Regions from separate parts of the Brevibacillus schisleri genome, predicted to be linked through region 1. Evidence: riboswitches for the same ligand, from Rfam matches in the RefSeq annotation. Region 1 holds a riboswitch; each other region holds the start of a gene.
The links. A riboswitch is a leader RNA that binds a small molecule or an ion and turns the genes downstream of it on or off. The one in region 1 is predicted to bind S-adenosylmethionine.
Positions count from the first base shown of each region.

Region 2: another riboswitch for S-adenosylmethionine. It lies ahead of metH (methionine synthase); the one in region 1 lies ahead of ACUUHJ_RS19790 (homoserine dehydrogenase).
Region 3: another riboswitch for S-adenosylmethionine. It lies ahead of ACUUHJ_RS29765 (BMP family lipoprotein); the one in region 1 lies ahead of ACUUHJ_RS19790 (homoserine dehydrogenase).
Region 4: another riboswitch for S-adenosylmethionine. It lies ahead of ACUUHJ_RS02850 (methionine ABC transporter ATP-binding protein); the one in region 1 lies ahead of ACUUHJ_RS19790 (homoserine dehydrogenase).

Region 1 is NZ_JBVNDM010000001.1:4,198,952-4,203,027, forward strand. Features, by position in the region: gene ACUUHJ_RS19785 (CapA family protein) at 1-930, shown strand, start outside; gene ACUUHJ_RS19790 (homoserine dehydrogenase) at 993-2,258, opposite strand; SAM riboswitch class I at 2,345-2,456, opposite strand; SAM riboswitch class I at 2,522-2,628, opposite strand; gene ACUUHJ_RS19795 (hypothetical protein) at 2,723-2,857, opposite strand; gene ACUUHJ_RS19800 (hypothetical protein) at 2,854-2,994, opposite strand; cobalamin riboswitch at 3,017-3,221, opposite strand; gene ACUUHJ_RS19805 (DinB family protein) at 3,243-3,770, opposite strand; gene ACUUHJ_RS19810 (cyclase family protein) at 3,788-4,076, opposite strand, start outside.
Region 2 is NZ_JBVNDM010000001.1:2,454,409-2,458,484, reverse strand. Features, by position in the region: gene metH (methionine synthase) at 1-2,408, opposite strand, end outside; SAM riboswitch class I at 2,530-2,631, opposite strand; gene ACUUHJ_RS12175 (YjcZ family sporulation protein) at 2,845-2,952, shown strand; gene ACUUHJ_RS12170 (YcdB/YcdC domain-containing protein) at 3,018-4,076, opposite strand, start outside.
Region 3 is NZ_JBVNDM010000001.1:6,282,227-6,286,302, reverse strand. Features, by position in the region: gene ACUUHJ_RS29770 (methyl-accepting chemotaxis protein) at 1-1,469, shown strand, start outside; SAM riboswitch class I at 1,621-1,744, shown strand; gene ACUUHJ_RS29765 (BMP family lipoprotein) at 1,945-2,973, shown strand; gene ACUUHJ_RS29760 (ABC transporter ATP-binding protein) at 3,095-4,076, shown strand, end outside.
Region 4 is NZ_JBVNDM010000001.1:541,788-545,863, forward strand. Features, by position in the region: gene tnpB (IS200/IS605 family element RNA-guided endonuclease TnpB) at 1-609, shown strand, start outside; gene ACUUHJ_RS02845 (Ger(x)C family spore germination C-terminal domain-containing protein) at 715-1,386, shown strand; SAM riboswitch class I at 1,494-1,609, shown strand; gene ACUUHJ_RS02850 (methionine ABC transporter ATP-binding protein) at 1,710-2,723, shown strand; gene ACUUHJ_RS02855 (methionine ABC transporter permease) at 2,724-3,389, shown strand; gene ACUUHJ_RS02860 (MetQ/NlpA family ABC transporter substrate-binding protein) at 3,450-4,076, shown strand, end outside.

The sequences.
Region 1 (4,076 bases):
ATGTCAGGAAACGTTGAGAAAACCTTACTTGCAAACAGCTATGACTACCCATACAAACATGTAAGCTCGCTCTTTTTGCAAGATGATATCACCATTGCCAATTTGGAGACGCCGATCACCGACACAGGTGTTGCTGCTCAAAACAAGGAGTATGTTTACAAGTCATCGCCACTTGCTGTTCCTGCCATGAAAAACGCTGGGATTGATGTGGTGAATCTGGCCAATAACCACTCCATGGACCAAGGCGTTCCGGGATTGCTGGATACCTTTGAAGCTTTGGACGAAAACCGAATAGAATACGTCGGTGCCGGTAAGGATGCAAACCGCGCCTATTCACCTGTTTTCCTAGAAAAGAACGGCATCAAGATCGCGATTCTTGGCTTCAGCAGGGTCATTCCCGAAACGAGCTGGTTTGCAGGGAATTCCCAGCCGGGTATGGCCGCTTCCTATGATCCTACACTGGCAGTGAAAGCGATCCAGGATGCGAACAGCCAAGCGGATCTCGTGGTGGTGATTGCACACTGGGGCAAAGAACGCTCCGATTATCCTGTCGATCATCAAAAGGAGCTGTCTCGTGCCTACATCGATGCTGGTGCAGATTTGATTGTCGGCGGTCATCCCCACGTACTGCAAGGCTTTGAACGATACAACGACAAATGGATTGCGTACAGTCTTGGCAATTTCGTTTTCACACGTTCAAACGAACCCAAGACTTGGGAAACAATGGTCCTGCTAGCAAACTGCTCCAAAAGTGGTGATTGTGAGCTAACGATGCTTCCATTTCATGCAGAATTGGGACAAGCTGTACCCATGAATGAAAGCAACGGCGCTGCCCTGTTAAAACGCATTGAATCCATTTCTGAGCAAGTCGACATACAAAGTGACGGGTGTGTGCAGCCACGTGCAAAGGCGGTGGAGACTGCCCCCTGATAAAAGAAGCCGTGTTTCCAGATTCCTAGAAATACGGCATTTCTTCTTATGGTTCCTCTTACTTACGCAGATTCAAGAATAGGGAAGCAGCGCACTTCTAAGCCAAAATCATTTTTCAATAAGGACTCATGCTGTTCACTGATTCCCGTCACGACCAACCCTGCGCGCAAGACGCCTCCCAAATCGAATTGGACTTTTAGTTTATGCACGTTCACCCCGGCCTGCTGAAGGAAATGCAAGACACGATCTGGCGTCGCAGTATGACATGAGCCCTCCAGATAACATAGGACGTGTTCTGCCGAGTCCACCGTGCATCCAGCTTTGTCAGCCGTTTTTTCTTTCCAGGTAGGATGCGGTGTGAATGGCTGTGTCAATAAATAGGCCAAATCCTCCACGACTGCACTTGCTGTAGGGAGCTCTCCTGCCCCTCTTCCTGTAAACAACAAGTCTCCTACGATATTGCCGGATAGCTGGACCGCATTAAACGCATCGTGGATTTGCGCCAACGGATGGCTCAACGGAAGCATGGTTGGTTCAACAGATAGGCGAATGCCTTTTTCGGCTTGATAAGCCTGCGCGATCAGCTTGATCCGGTACCCTAAGTCGCTTGCAATCCGAATATGACCTGCTGACAAATCCGCAATACCTTTGCGAACAACATCCGCTAAAGGCAGTGATTCTCCATAAACAAGCTGTGCCAGGATATACAATTTGTACATAGCATCAAAGCCTTCTACATCCGAACGAGGGTCTGCTTCTGCATAGCCCAGCTCCTGTGCTTGCTTGAGTACCTCCTGGTAGGAGAGCTGCTCTGCTTCCATTTTCGTCAAAATGAAGTTCGTTGTTCCGTTGAGAATACCGCGAACGCCTTGGATATCGTTCGTACGTAGAAACTGCCGGAGCACACTCAAGATCGGGATACCCCCAGCCACACTCGCTTCATAGGCAAGATGCACTTGATGCTGATTTGCCAAATCGACTAGCTCTGTTCCTTTTTTCGCCAGTAGCTCTTTGTTGGCGGTTACCACATGGCAGCCCTTTTCGATCAAAGCACGTACGTAGTCATAGGTAGGTTCTACACCGCCCATGACCTCCACCACGATATCCACATCGCTTCTCAATACATCCTCAAAATCTGTCGTCAGTAAAGCCGGGTCGACATGAACCGCACGCTCTTTTTCCGAGTCACGCACCAATGCCTTGACGATCTCAATTCGTTTTCCCAGACGAGAAGCCAGCTTCTCTTGTTGTGAACGGATCGTTTTGATTACGCCCCTACCCACTGTCCCCAATCCCAATAATCCCACGCGTACTACTTCTGCACTCATCCTGACCACCCCATACCCCGAATTTTAGATAAAAAGAAAAGCCATCTTCGATAAGAAGAAGGCTTGATAGCAGCGAATGCTCCCCCTCCTTATCTCCCAGGACGTATATGTCCTGCAGGAATTGGCACCTTGTCACAAAATATGCGTGACGGTTGCCGGGCTTCATCGGGCCAGTCCCTCCACCTCTCTGGATAAAGAAAATATGAAATTAAAAAAACCTTCTTCGCTAAGAAGAAGGTTCATCTACTAATGGAGTAACCCGCTTCTTATCTTTCGAGACAAAACGTCTCGCAGGAATTGGCACCTTGTTGCAATATGCAACGGTTGCCGGGCTTCATCGGGCCAGACCCTCCACCTCTCTGGATAAGAACCATTTATGCTGTTGAGCTTTATTCTAAGAAATTCCAAGGCAAGCGTCAACAAAATTCTTTCTTTTCTGATTGCAAGCTAATTTGGCAAGGATTTCAGTTGTGGGTGAACAGGCTCTCTACCTCTTCCAAACTGCAGCAAGCACAATGAAACACGCCCTCCTGGCATTCCTCAGACTGCTCTTTTTCCTCAACATATCCGCACCATTGGCAAATAAAAAGTTGGATCATTGCTCGCCCTCCTCTTCTATTATTCTGCCCAAAATAAAAAGAGCATTTTCCTCACGACCGTGACGATCGTTAGAAAATGCCAGAAAAGGAGGGGCATACTTGTCCACTCGCTGTTTTTCGCAAGCCATCTCTAACACCTCCCTATCTCCCGTAGGTCTATCAGTGTTGTCGAAACAGGCAGGTCTCCTGACTATGAGTTCATCGCCTAGCGTCGCCTTCCCCGTCTATTTTGATAGACCAGTGGCTTGTTGGACGCTGACTCCCTCTTACAGTGGCGGGACCGTGTCGGATTTGCACCGAGCTTCCCTATTATCCTTGTGGCGAATTGGTTACGCTCTAAGGAACCTGTTTCCACCTATGAAATTGTCTATTCTCACTACTACCTTCAGATTTTACCTTCCCCCAAATACCGCTCTTTCAAAATGCGAGTGTGATGAGCTTCATGTCCAGCAATCACATACGCCAACGTCCTTGCAGATAGCTTGTTTCCGTTGGCAAGTCCTGTACGCAACCACGCTTCTGGAGAAATTCCTCGCACCTGCGCGATGGTGGCAGCACGGACAGCCTTATACTCTTCCAGTAAATCAGACAGGTCTCTTAGCTGAAAACACCAGTGTTCAACAAAAGCATTCTCATCAAAACCGACGAGGGGTGTCTGATCTCCTCTCGCAATTCTCAGCAAGCGATAGCTCATGATGCGTTCTGTATCGATGAGATGACCCAACACCTCTTTAACCGTCCATTTGCCTGGCGCATACCGATAATCAATTTGCTCGGGCACAAGGGACGAAAAGAACGCGACTTGCCTCTCTCCTTGCTGCGTGAGGATCGTTTGGAGCTCCCCCTCCGGTACAAGACCAATGTAATCGTCAAAATAAGCAGCGTATTCATCGCGCTCTGGTCGTCTGAGCATATGTTTCTCACTCCTCGTCATTCAGTTTCAATAGACAAATTACTATGTAAACCTTCAAACAATAGGACCCTTGCCGGGGCTGCATCCGTGCCGACCAGCTTGAGTGGTGCAGCTACCAGAAAATACTCGCCTGGCGGGACCTCTGCTAGCCGCAAGCCTTCCACGACAATGACTCCCGCTGCAAACAATTTTTTATGTGTGGGGTGACCTTCCTGGCTGCGTTCGATTCCAAGTGCATCGGTACCAATGCCACGCACCCCTAGCTCACTTACATATTCCGCACCTTCTTCAGACAGAAAGACAAAT
Region 2 (4,076 bases), 1.7 Mb from region 1:
AACTTGCGCGTCAACGCCGCACCGCCAACCATCATCGGGATATCAATGCCTGCATCACGCAGGTCTTGGGCTGTAATGACCATTTGCTGCGCGGATTTTACCAAGAGTCCAGACAGACCGATGGCATCCGGCTTTTCTTCTCTGCATGCAGCAATTAGTTGCTCTGGCGGTACCTTGATCCCCAAGTTCACGACATTGTAGCCGTTGTTTGACAAAATAATTTCCACGAGGTTTTTCCCGATGTCGTGTACATCGCCCTTGACTGTCGCCAACAAGATTTTCCCCTTGGCAGCGGCATCGCTTTTTTCCATAAACGGCTCTAAAAATGATACAGATGCCTTCATGACTTCCGCGCTCTGCAATACTTCTGCCACGATCAGCTGGTTGCCGTTGAATAGACGACCGACCTCTTCCATCCCAGCCATCAACGGACCGTTGATGATCTCGAGTGGTGTGTATTTTTCCAGAGCTAGCTTCAGGTCTTCCGTCAGTCCATCCTTGGAGCCTTCGACTACATAACGGGCCAAGCGTTCTTCGAGTGTTAACGAGGAGACTTCCACACTGACTTCCTTTTTCTTTTGGCGATAAAATTCGGTGAAAGCCGCCAATGTCTCATCATTTGTCTCGAATAGAAGGGCTTCTGCCAGCTTTCTCTCGTCTTCTGGAATCGAAGCGTAGCGCTCCAGCTTTTCCGTATTGACGATGGCGTAATCAAGCCCTGCAAGAGTGGTGTGGTACAAGAAGACCGCGTTCAGCACTTCCCGACCCGCAGGAGGCAAGCCGAAGGAAACGTTACTGACACCCAGGATCGTCTTGCAAGCAGGCATTGCTTGTTTGATCAAACGAATTCCTTCTACGGTTTCCTTTGCTGAACCGATGTATTGTTCATCCCCTGTCCCTACCGGAAAGACGAGTGGATCGAAAATAATATCTTGTGGCTTTATTCCGTACTGATTGACAAGAATGTCGTACGAGCGTTGCGCGACCTCCAGCTTCTTTTCGCGAGTGATCGCCATACCCGCTTCCTCAATCGTTCCAACGACAACGGAGGCACCGAACTTATGAATAAGTGGGACGACTTCCTCAAATCGCTCCAACCCGTCTTCCAAGTTGATCGAGTTGAGAATAGCCTTTCCTTGCGAATAGCGAAGTCCCAGCTCCATGACCTTGGCATCTGTCGAGTCGATCATGAGGGGCGCTTTTACTTTTTTCACGATGAACTGTAGGAATTTTTCCATATCTTCATATTCATCACGGTCGGGGTCAGCCAAGCATATATCGATGACGTGTGCGCCGCGTTTTACTTGGGCCCGGGCAATATCAGATGCTTCTTCATAGTGACCAGCTGCAATCATTTCACGGAATTTTTTGGAACCGATGACATTGGTTCTCTCTCCTACTAGCAAGGGACGATTGTCATCTTCGACGTAAACGACCTCGATCCCGGAGACCGCACTCAGCGGTTCTACAGCTGTACTGCGTGGCTTGCAGTCTTTCAATGTCTCTGCCATCGCTTGAATATGGTCAGGCGTTGTTCCACAGCAACCGCCAGCGACGTTTATCCAGCCCTGTTCAGCGAACGCTCGCATTTTCGAAGCAAGTCCCTGTGGCGTTTCATGGTAATGACCGTTCTCGTCTGGCAAGCCTGCATTCGGATAACAGCTGACCGCACATTGGGCAATTCCTGATAGTGTCCGCAGGTGATCGCGCATGAACTCGGGTCCTGTCGCACAGTTCAGACCGATAGAGACAGGCTTTATATGCTCCAAGGAGATGTAAAACGCCTCGATGTTTTGACCCGCCAGCGTCGTGCCCATCGGCTCAATCGTACCTGACAGCATCACCGGAAGCTCCTGTCCAAGCTCTTCAAAAGCTTTGCGAATCCCGATTCCGCCAGCCTTGACGTTCAACGTATCTTGCGAAGTTTCCAGAAGAAGAACATCGGAGCCGCCAAGAATCAGACCTTTTGCCTGGCGATAATACGCCTCGACCAGCTCTTCGAAAGTGACACCGCCTGTCAACGAAAGGGTTTTGGTCGTAGGTCCCATTGCACCTGCTACAAAACGCGGCCACTCCTCCGTGGAATAGGCATCCACCGCTTCTCTGGCCAAGCGCGCTGCAGCTATATTGATCTCAAGGTCCTTCTCTGCCACATCGTACTCAGCCAAAACAATGGAAGCAGCACCAAACGTATTTGTCTCGACGATGTCTGCGCCCGCTTCTAAATATTTCTCGTGAATGGAACGGATCACATCTGGTCTGGTCAGATTCAGGAGTTCATTACAGCCATCATAGGCTTCACCGCCGAAATCATCAGCAGTCAGGTTCGCCTGTTGAAGCATGGTGCCCATTGCACCGTCCAGAATCAGAATTTTCCGGGAAAGCTGTTCGCGAAAAGTTGGTTTCATTGACGTGCCCCTTTTCTCCCTTGCATCGGCTTATTCTCCGTAATTGGGTAAATCAAATAAAAAAATCCTCTTCTTTGAAAGAAGAGGATTTGTCAGCAGATACGAAAACGCCTGAGACATCCTCTTATCTTTCAAAGCACGTAGCTTTGCTGGAATTGGCACCGGATTTTTACCGGTTGCCGAGGCTTCATCAGGCCAGTCCCTCTGCCTCTCTGGATAAGAGTCGTACACTTGTCATTTAGTTGGTTTGCGAAATGTCTTGAATGTTTGCAAGTATCTTAACACCCCCTTTGTCTCCCCGTCAATTGTGAATTGTCTATTTTTTACGGAGTCTCCCCTCTTACGCGCCCATTTTTGCCTAAGCTGGGCATCCGCCCAGTCCAATATCGGCATTCGTGTATAGACTGGAGTATAACGGAAAGGAGGGGAAACAAAGATGAGTACATCTTTCTGCGGTAACGGATTCTTCGGTGACTGCTTCGCAATCGTGCTCGTGCTGTTTATCCTGTTGGTTATTATCGGGTGCTCCTGTGACGACTGTTAGATAAGTGTAAAAAAGGCTATCCCAAAAGCCATCAGGAATGGCTTCGGGATAGCCTTTTTTTCTTGTTATTTGGTGATGATCTTGCCTGTCACGGCATCCATAGTAATATATTTGAACGCCAGCTTTTCGTCACTCCACGGCACATACGCCAGCTTTGGTTGAGCTAATTTTTGCCCATCCACATCTCTCATCAAATAGACCAGCTTTAAAGGCATGACGCGTAAATACGCCTCAACAGCCTTGTCTTTCGAGACGATCTCGTCGGATGCTGGAAGCTCCACCAACTCGTGCGTCTCTCTGTAGTTTTCAAACTTTGTCACTTTGCCAGAAGACGGATCGACTGTTACTGAATAAGCCGCTTTTTGCCCGCGATCCTGTACTGGAATGCCATCCTTGCTCATGAGATATCTGAATTCCCATTCGCCCGATGACACAGGATTCGCTTCGCCTGGCTGTATGACTTGCGCCAATTGCACTTCTTTTATGCCTGGATCAACGTATTTAGGCAGAAAGGCAAGTGCAGCCTCTTCCGCTTGCTCGCGTTTGACAGTCACTGCTGTATCGGAACGCGGTGTTCCCAGCCCGACGACACTGCCTGTTTCTGCGAGAACTTCTACGCCGATATACTTGTCATTTTTATCATTCCAGACGTATTCCTTGCGTCCGTCACGGTTACTCTCTCTATAGGTCGAGTCATCCACTTGTATGCCGAATTCCGCTTTCAGCAACGCCTTTGCCTCATCCTTGGAGCGAACCTTGACGTATTCCTTTGGAGATTCGATCGGATGTGCTTCCTTCGTATTCAACTGATCATAAGCAAGCCCGTTATCTCCCGTTCCATACACCATCTTGCCATTGGTCGCGTCGATATACCACTCCTGACCATCTTCACGTCCTCTTTGCATGAAGGAAACAGCTGGTGTGTACTCCAGAATGGGCTGCCACATATCCCCTTGTTTTGATTGTGGCTGTATTCTCGGATTCTGCACGTACCGAAGCTTCATATGCTCGCTCAGCTCTTTGATGGCTACCTCTTCTGACACAGCAGTCGATACATCCGGGTACTGCGACGTCTCAAATGATTCGAGCTCCTTACTGAAATATTCGAGGTGGCCAGAGTCGGT
Region 3 (4,076 bases), 2.1 Mb from region 1:
AATTGATTCGCAATACCTTGACTGACAAAGAAGGTTTTATGATTTTCATCCTATGGAATCATTTGTGGATGGCGGGACTCATTGCCTACCAAGTGGATGTGAACTTCTGGAAAGTGACGTCCTTGGGATTGCTGGTCACTTTAATTGTTTCGCCGTATTATTTCATTCGCAAAGATAGTCTTGTGATTCGTTACCTGGTGGCAATTGGACTCATGTTTTATGCGATTTCATTCGATCACTTTACCGATTACCAGGAGATCACCTTCCTCGCTTTTATCGTCATGGGCTTTTTAGCAGCGTATTTGGATTGGAAGCTGGTCGTAACAGCGGGAATTACCCAAATCATTGTCACGGTTATCGGGTTCTACACAGGAACCTACCAGATCTTCGATGGTGATTTTTCGGAGATCAATTTGCTTATGCGTATTGTCACGATTCTCATGATGATGGGAGCCGTAACGTATCTGTGTCTCGCCGGACAAGCCTCCCTGCAAAAAGCGCACGATGCAAGGCAGGAAGCGGAAGAGAAAGAGCGCCGTCTGGGAGAAATGCTTTTGAACATCCAGCAAATGACGGAGCAGCTGGATCGTACCAGCGATCATGTACATGAGCATGCGGAAGGTACGAAGCGCAATACAGATGAAATGATGGTAGCCTTTAAGGAAGTCGCCGTCGGTATGGAATCGCAGGCGAATTCTACGGTGAAGATCGAAGAAGAGGTTCAATCCATCGATCAGGAAATCGAGGCAGTCACATCGCAGACCAACGCAATGAAAACAGAATCGCAACAAAACAACCGTCGTCTGACAGAAAGCGTTCAGATGATGAACGAGCTGTCCTCACAGATGGAGCAAATTGTGCAGGCAGTCAATGTAGCAGCCTCTACGATTCACCAGCTCAATCGACAGGCGAATCGCGTAGAGGAAATTGTCGGCGCTATTAATCAGATCGCGACACAAACGAATCTGTTGGCACTGAATGCGGCGATTGAATCGGCGCGTGCAGGTGAGCATGGACGGGGATTTGCTGTTGTTGCGGATGAGGTACGCAAGCTGGCAGAACAAAGCGCGACAGCCACACAGGAAATTACCGACATTCTCAAGTCACTCCACCAGGAAAGTGAGAATGCGGTGCAACATATGAGCAGTGGGGAAGTGTCTGTTGCAAAAGGCCAAGAGCTGGCCGTAAAAACAGTGGCCTCCATTGAAGCAGTGCGTGCCGGGATGATGGCCTTCCTAGAAGCAGCTGATCAGGTAAGCTCCAGCATGGACCGGGTAAAAGTGCGTTCCGGCGAAGTTGCCATCGAGATGTCGACCATTACGGCCGTAACCGAGGAATCGGTAGCCAACTTAGAAGAGCTGTTTGCGACAGCAGAAAACCAGCATCAAAAAGTGCGTGAGATTACGGAAGAGCTGGGTGAGCTGAATACGTTGTCGCATCGCCTCCAGCAAACCTTTCACGTAAATTAGTGGTTGCGCTTCTCGCCAATTTCTCGGTGCTGAAAAGACGACTTTTTAAACTTTTATTTACTTGTAGAAGTGTTTGGAATTGAGAAAAAAGAATTGCATTTTCGAACCGTTCTGCTAGAATGAATTCCATTGTAACTAAATATATTCACCTACCTTATCAAGAGCGGCGGAGGGACTGGCCCGATGATGCCCGGCAACCACTGATCATGTCTTATGCATGAACAGAAAGGTGCCAATTCCTGCAAAACCTGTACCATGGTTTTGACAGATGAGGAAGAGAACGGCTTCGTACGCAAACTCTTCCTCCGGGGAGAGTTTTTTTGTTGTATTTGTTAAAGATGAGGAGGAATATACGAACAATAAATAAATTTTATAAGGGAATATTCGTAAATAGTATTGAAAAAATGGGTAAAAAGCCGTACATTACCTAATAGGATAAAGAAAAACGTAAAGTTCGGATAGGGAGAGATACATCATGAAGAAGTTATTGCTGGCATTAACGACATTCGCAGTATTGGCAACAGGGTGCTCGACTGGCACAAGCGCACCGGCAGATCAGCCAGGAGGACAAGCAGCAGGACAAGAGGGCGCGGCCAAAAAGCGAATTGCCTTGATTTTGCCTGAGAAAATCGGTGTGAATCCATTCTTCCAACAAATGGACGAGGGTGCAAAGAAAGCCGCACAAGAGCTGGGCGCAGAAGTAAAAACGATCGAATCTACAGACCATGGAGCGATTGAAGAAAATCTGCGTGTGGCTGTTGCAGAAAATTATGATTTGATCATCACTTCTTCTTTTACATCAGAGGATGCATTGAAAAAAGTAGCTACCGAAAATCCTGACCGTAATTTTGCGATTATTGATACGGTAGTGGATTTGCCAAACGTTCGCAGTGTTACCTTCCGCGAGCAGGAAGCGGCTTACCTGGTGGGAGCAGCAGCAGGCTTGGCAACGAAAACGAACAAAGTGGGTATGGTTGTCGCACTTGATATTCCGCAGTTGAAAAAATGGACGGTTGGCTTCGGAGAGGGCTTGAAAGCGACAAATCCAAAAGCAGAGCTGATGGTCAACTATGTAGGAAGCTTCACTGACCCGGCAAAAGCGAAGGAATTGGCTTTGCTCCAAGCTTCCAAAGGCGCTGATTTCATTAACGGTGCAGCAGCAGTAGGCGATCTCGGCGTTTTCGAAGCAGCGAAGGAAAAAGGCTTCTTCACAGCAGGGCAGGACGTTGACCGTACCACGATTGACCCAGAGCATATTGTTCTGTCCCAATTGAAAGGAACTGACGCGGCAGCTTATGAAACCGTGAAGACCTTTGTAGAAGGAACGTTCAAACCAGGTGTTGTGGCATACGGCTTGAAGGAAAAAGGTGTTGGTGTAACCTATGTCACGCACGAAAGCAAGACGCCGCTGAACGCTTTTATTGGACAAGAAGTGGTGGATAAAGTGAAAGCGATCAGCGATGAGATTGTAGCGGGCACTCGCAAAGTACCAGACCAGTTTTAAAAAGGTTCTCGGTGCTGAATGTTTATTTATAGCTTGTGCACAGTGATGGATGTGACCGACTACGGCTGTGTAGTCGGTCTTCCATTTTCATAAAAGGACGTACAGAAATGAGGGAGTGGGAATGACCGATCGCTTGGAAATGAGGGGCATGACCAAGAAGTACGGAGATTTTACCGCCAACGACAAGGTGTCGTTCTCACTGGCAGCAGGAGAGGTCCATGCGATTGTCGGGGAAAATGGAGCGGGCAAAACGACACTGATGCGGATGCTGTACGGGATGGAGCAGCCGACGTCAGGAGAGATCGTGTTAAACGGCAAGCCAGTTGTTTTTCGCGGACCAGAGGACGCGATTCGAAATGGAATCGGGATGGTTCACCAGCACTTTATGCTCTTCGGAGAATTCAGTGTGACTGAAAATATCGTGATCGGATATGAGCCGAAGAAAGCAGGCTTTTTCAAAAGAAAGGACGCAGAGGACAAGGTGCGGGCGCTGAGTGAGCAGTATCGCATTCCAATTCATCCGCAGGCTATGGTAGCGAATTGCTCGATCGGGGAACAGCAACGGGTCGAAATTCTGAAGGTCCTGTATCAGGGAGCGGATATTATTGTGTTGGACGAGCCGACTGCTGTCCTTACTCCGCTGGAGGTACGCGACCTGCTGCAAACGATTCGAAACTTGGCAAAGAGCGGCAAGAGCGTCATTTTGATTACACATAAGTTGCAGGAAGTCATGGAGGTAGCCGATCGTATTACGGTACTGCGCGGGGGCAAAGTGACGGGAACGGTTTCGCGGAATGAGACAAATGCGGATGATTTGGCAAGATTGATGGTCGGACGAGAATTGCAGGAGCTAGCTGAACGAGTTCCTCTGGATAAAGGCCCCTTGTTGCAGGTGGAGAATCTTGCGGTTCGAGAAAAGCAGACCCTGCTCGATCAAGTCAGCTTTACCGTACACCACGGGGAAATCGTAGGAATCGCAGGTGTTTCCGGGAATGGACAATCCGAGCTGCTACAAGCGATCAGTGGTTTGCGAGCGGCACAGGAGGGTACGGTGCGGTTAGGTGGCAAGGACGTGACGAACAAATCAGTAGCCACCATTCGGG
Region 4 (4,076 bases), 3.7 Mb from region 1:
GAAACAGAGAGTAATTTACTCCCAAAAGTAGAACGAACAGTTGGGATTGACCTTGGAATCAAGGATTTCGCCATTCTCTCTACTGGTGAGAAGGTGGCAAATCCCAAATACTATCGCAAGTATGAAAAACAACTGGCGAAGTGGCAACGGATTCAATCTCGTAGAAAAAAAGGCAGCAACAACCGGAACAAGGCGCGTACCAAAGTAGCTATACTCCACGAAAAAATTGCAAATACCCGTAACGATTTCCTACATAAGCTGTCAACCAAGCTGATCAACGAGAGCCAAGTGATCTGTTTGGAGGACTTGCAAGTGGAAAATATGGTCAAAAATCACAAGTTAGCCAAATCCATTGCAGATGCTTCGTGGTCTATGTTTCGTACGATGTTGGAGTATAAGGCAGAATGGTATGGAAGAAAGGTCTCTATTGTTGGAAAACAATTTCCTTCAAGCCAGCTCTGCTCAACTCCAAACTGTGGATACCGCAACAAAGAAGTGAAAAGTCTCAACTTGCGCAGTTGGATATGCCCGCACTGTGGCGTGCAACATGATCGTGACCAAAACGCTGCGATCAATATCGAGCAAGAAGGACTTCGATTGTTGGCGTAGTCAACTAAACTGTGGGACACACAGGGATAGCTTGGTAAAATTCACTCCGTTAGGAGTGACTACCCAAGAATCCCCCGCCTTTAGGCATGGGGAGTGTCAAACCGTATGATTGAGCAAAATATTGAAGGGGAAAAAATTCCGTCTCCCACTATGCATGAGTTTTTTCGGTCTTATTATGACAAAGGAATCGACCCGATCATGCCGTTCATTGCAAGAAAGGGAAATGAGCTGCAAATCAAGGGGATCGCATTATTTCGAGGGGAGCGTTATGTAGGGTGGATCACACCCAAGGAAGCCTTTTTAATCAAGCTCATGCATGGAAAATTCCGCATTGGCGATACTTCTGTCCCTGCTCATATTTTTGGTGAGGTAACCAAGAATCGCGGAAGTAAAAAAGACCGTGTGCAGCTTGTCTTTGATACGATTTCCAGCCATTCAAAAATCGAGCTGACCCAAGTATCTCCCCCGATCTTTGATATTCACATCCGATTAAATGCGCGGATTTTGGAATTAACCCTCCCGCTGAAACTAGAGAATGCCAGGTTGATGAAAATCATGGAACATGCACTGGAAGAAGAGCTCGGAAAAGAACTGCAGAAAGTAGTCCACAAATTGCAGGATCTCAATGTCGATCCCGCTGGTTTCGGGATCGTGTATCGCTCAAATAGAAGAGGGAAGGCAAATATGACGCAGGCTGAATGGAGAAAGATGTTCAAAGACGCGACATTTCGCTTTCACGTAAAGTCAACCATCATCCGCAACGGCGTCATGGATTAAAAAACTTTTTCCTGCTATTACTATTGACGTGATATTTTCAAAAAGGATATAATCCGTTTTGTATCAACAAGAAATAGAAAAAACGAACATAATATACGTAGATATCTTTCTTATCAAGAGAGGCGGAGGGACAGGCCCTATGAAGCCCGGCAGCCGGTTCATTTTCGAATGAACGTCGCGGTGCCAATTCCTACAGGATTTTTGGATCTTGTGTAGATGAGAAGGGTGGATGCGAACGTATACATTGCGTTGCAGCCCCTTTTTCGTTTATGAAAAAGGGGTTTTTATATTTTTATCAAGATTATGGTCGGGAGGTGGATGCGTTGATCCAACTGCGTCATTTGCATAAAAGCTATCAAGTACAAGGTAAAACCATCCCAGCATTAACGGGGATCGACCTTTCCATAGAGCAAGGCGAAATATACGGGATTATCGGACACTCTGGTGCAGGGAAAAGTACGTTGATCCGGTGCATCAATTTGCTGGAGCGCCCAACTTCGGGGGAAGTTATTGTGGACGGCGTCGATTTGACGAAGCTGGATGAAGGAAAGCTGCAAGAAAAGCGCCGCGCAATCGGCATGATTTTTCAGCATTTCAACTTGCTGTCTTCTTCGACGGTCGGCGAAAATGTTGCTTTTCCGCTCAAGCTGGCAAAGCGTTCGAAGGCAGAGATTGATAAGAAAGTAAACGAGCTGCTGAAGCTGGTTGGCTTGGAGGCACATAAGGACAAATATCCGTCTCAGCTGTCTGGCGGACAGAAGCAGCGTGTCGGGATCGCCCGTGCGCTCGCGAATGATCCAAAAGTGCTGCTCTGCGACGAAGCGACATCGGCTCTCGATCCGCAGACGACGAACTCCATTCTGGCACTGCTCTTGGACATCAACCGCAAGCTGGGCCTGACCATTGTGTTGATTACCCACGAGATGCACGTCATTCGCTCCATTTGTGATCGTGTCGGCGTGATTGATGGAGGAAAGATCGTCGAGTCGGGTAACGTACTGGATGTATTCCTTCGTCCAAAGCATCTAACGACACAAGAATTCGTGGAGCAAGTAGCCGATTCTACAGAGCTGCGCGAAGCGGTCGAGCACGAAAAGGCTTCGGGGACCCGCACGATTGCTCGTGTCACCTTCCTTGGAGAAAAAACATACCAGCCGATCCTTTTCCAAACCATGCAAGAGACTGGTACGGTATTCAGTATTTTGCAGGGAACGATTTCTCGCATGAAAGATACGCCGTATGGTCAGCTAGTGATCGAGCTGGAAGGCGATGTCACACAGAATCAAAAGACCATCGAGACGCTGCGCCAACGTGGCTTGGAAGTAGAGGTGATATAAATGGACTGGACATTCGTAAATGTGGATTGGGCTGAAATCGGCGAAGGTACGATGGACACCCTCACGATGCTGGGCTTCTCCACTCTGTTTACCGTCCTGATTGGTTTGCCGTTGGGCATCATTTTGTTTTTGACTTCTCGCGGACAGCTTTTGCAAAACCGCACTTTTTATACGATTGCATCATTCGTTGTCAATGTATTGCGCTCGGTACCATTTATTATTCTGATGATCTTGCTGATTCCAGTAACGAAAATGATCGTAGGAACTTCACTTGGTGTACTGGGTGCCATTCCGCCGCTCGTATTTGGTGCCGCTCCGTTTTTCGCACGTTTGGTGGAAACCTCCCTGCGTGAGATTGATAAGGGCGTGATTGAGGCCGCACAATCTATGGGTGCTTCCAATTGGCAGATCGTCTGGAACGTCCTTTTGCCAGAGTCTAGATCCGGTCTGATCGCGGGTATTACGATCACGACGGTAACACTGGTCTCCTACACGGCGATGTCTGGGGTAATTGGCGGTGGTGGTTTGGGTGACTTGGCGATCCGATACGGTTATCAGCGTTTCCAAACCGATGTTATGGTTGTGACTGTGGTTATTTTGCTGGTGATGGTACAGATCTTACAATCGCTGGGGGACCGTCTGGTTCTGAAATTCAGCCGTAAGTAGGATCTTTCCATATAGATTTTCAAAAAATAAGATGAAATACATGCAAGGGGGAAATCATTCATGAAAAAGCTAGTCGTATCTGTACTTTCTACTGTGTTGGCATTTTCTTTGGCAGCTTGCGGAGGCAAAACCGAAACAGCACCTGCTCCAGCTGAAGGCGGCGCACAAGGCGGAAAACAGGAAGTAACATTGAAGGTAGGCGCTTCTCCCGTTCCACATGCAGCAATCTTGAAGTTCATTCAACCAAAACTGAAAGAACAAGGCGTGAACTTGGAAGTCCAAGAGTTCACTGATTACGTACAACCTAACGTTCAAGTGAACGAGAAACAACTCGACGCAAACTTCTTCCAGCACAAGCCTTACCTGGAAGACTTCAATAAAGGACAAAACATGAACCTGGTGCCAGTAGTGGCTGTACACATCGAGCCATTCGGCGCTTACAGCAAAAAAATTAAATCTGTAGATGAATTAGCTGATGGCGCAACAATCGCGCTGCCAAACGACCCGACAAACAGCGGTCGCGCACTCGCACTCTTGGAGAAAAACGGCTTGATCAAGCTGAAAGAAGGCGCTGGCATCAGCGGTACAGTGAAAGATGTTGTTGAGAACAAGAAAAACCTGAAATTCAAAGAAGTAGAAGCAGCAATGCTGCCGCGCGTTCTGGAAGAAGTAGATTTGGCGCTGATC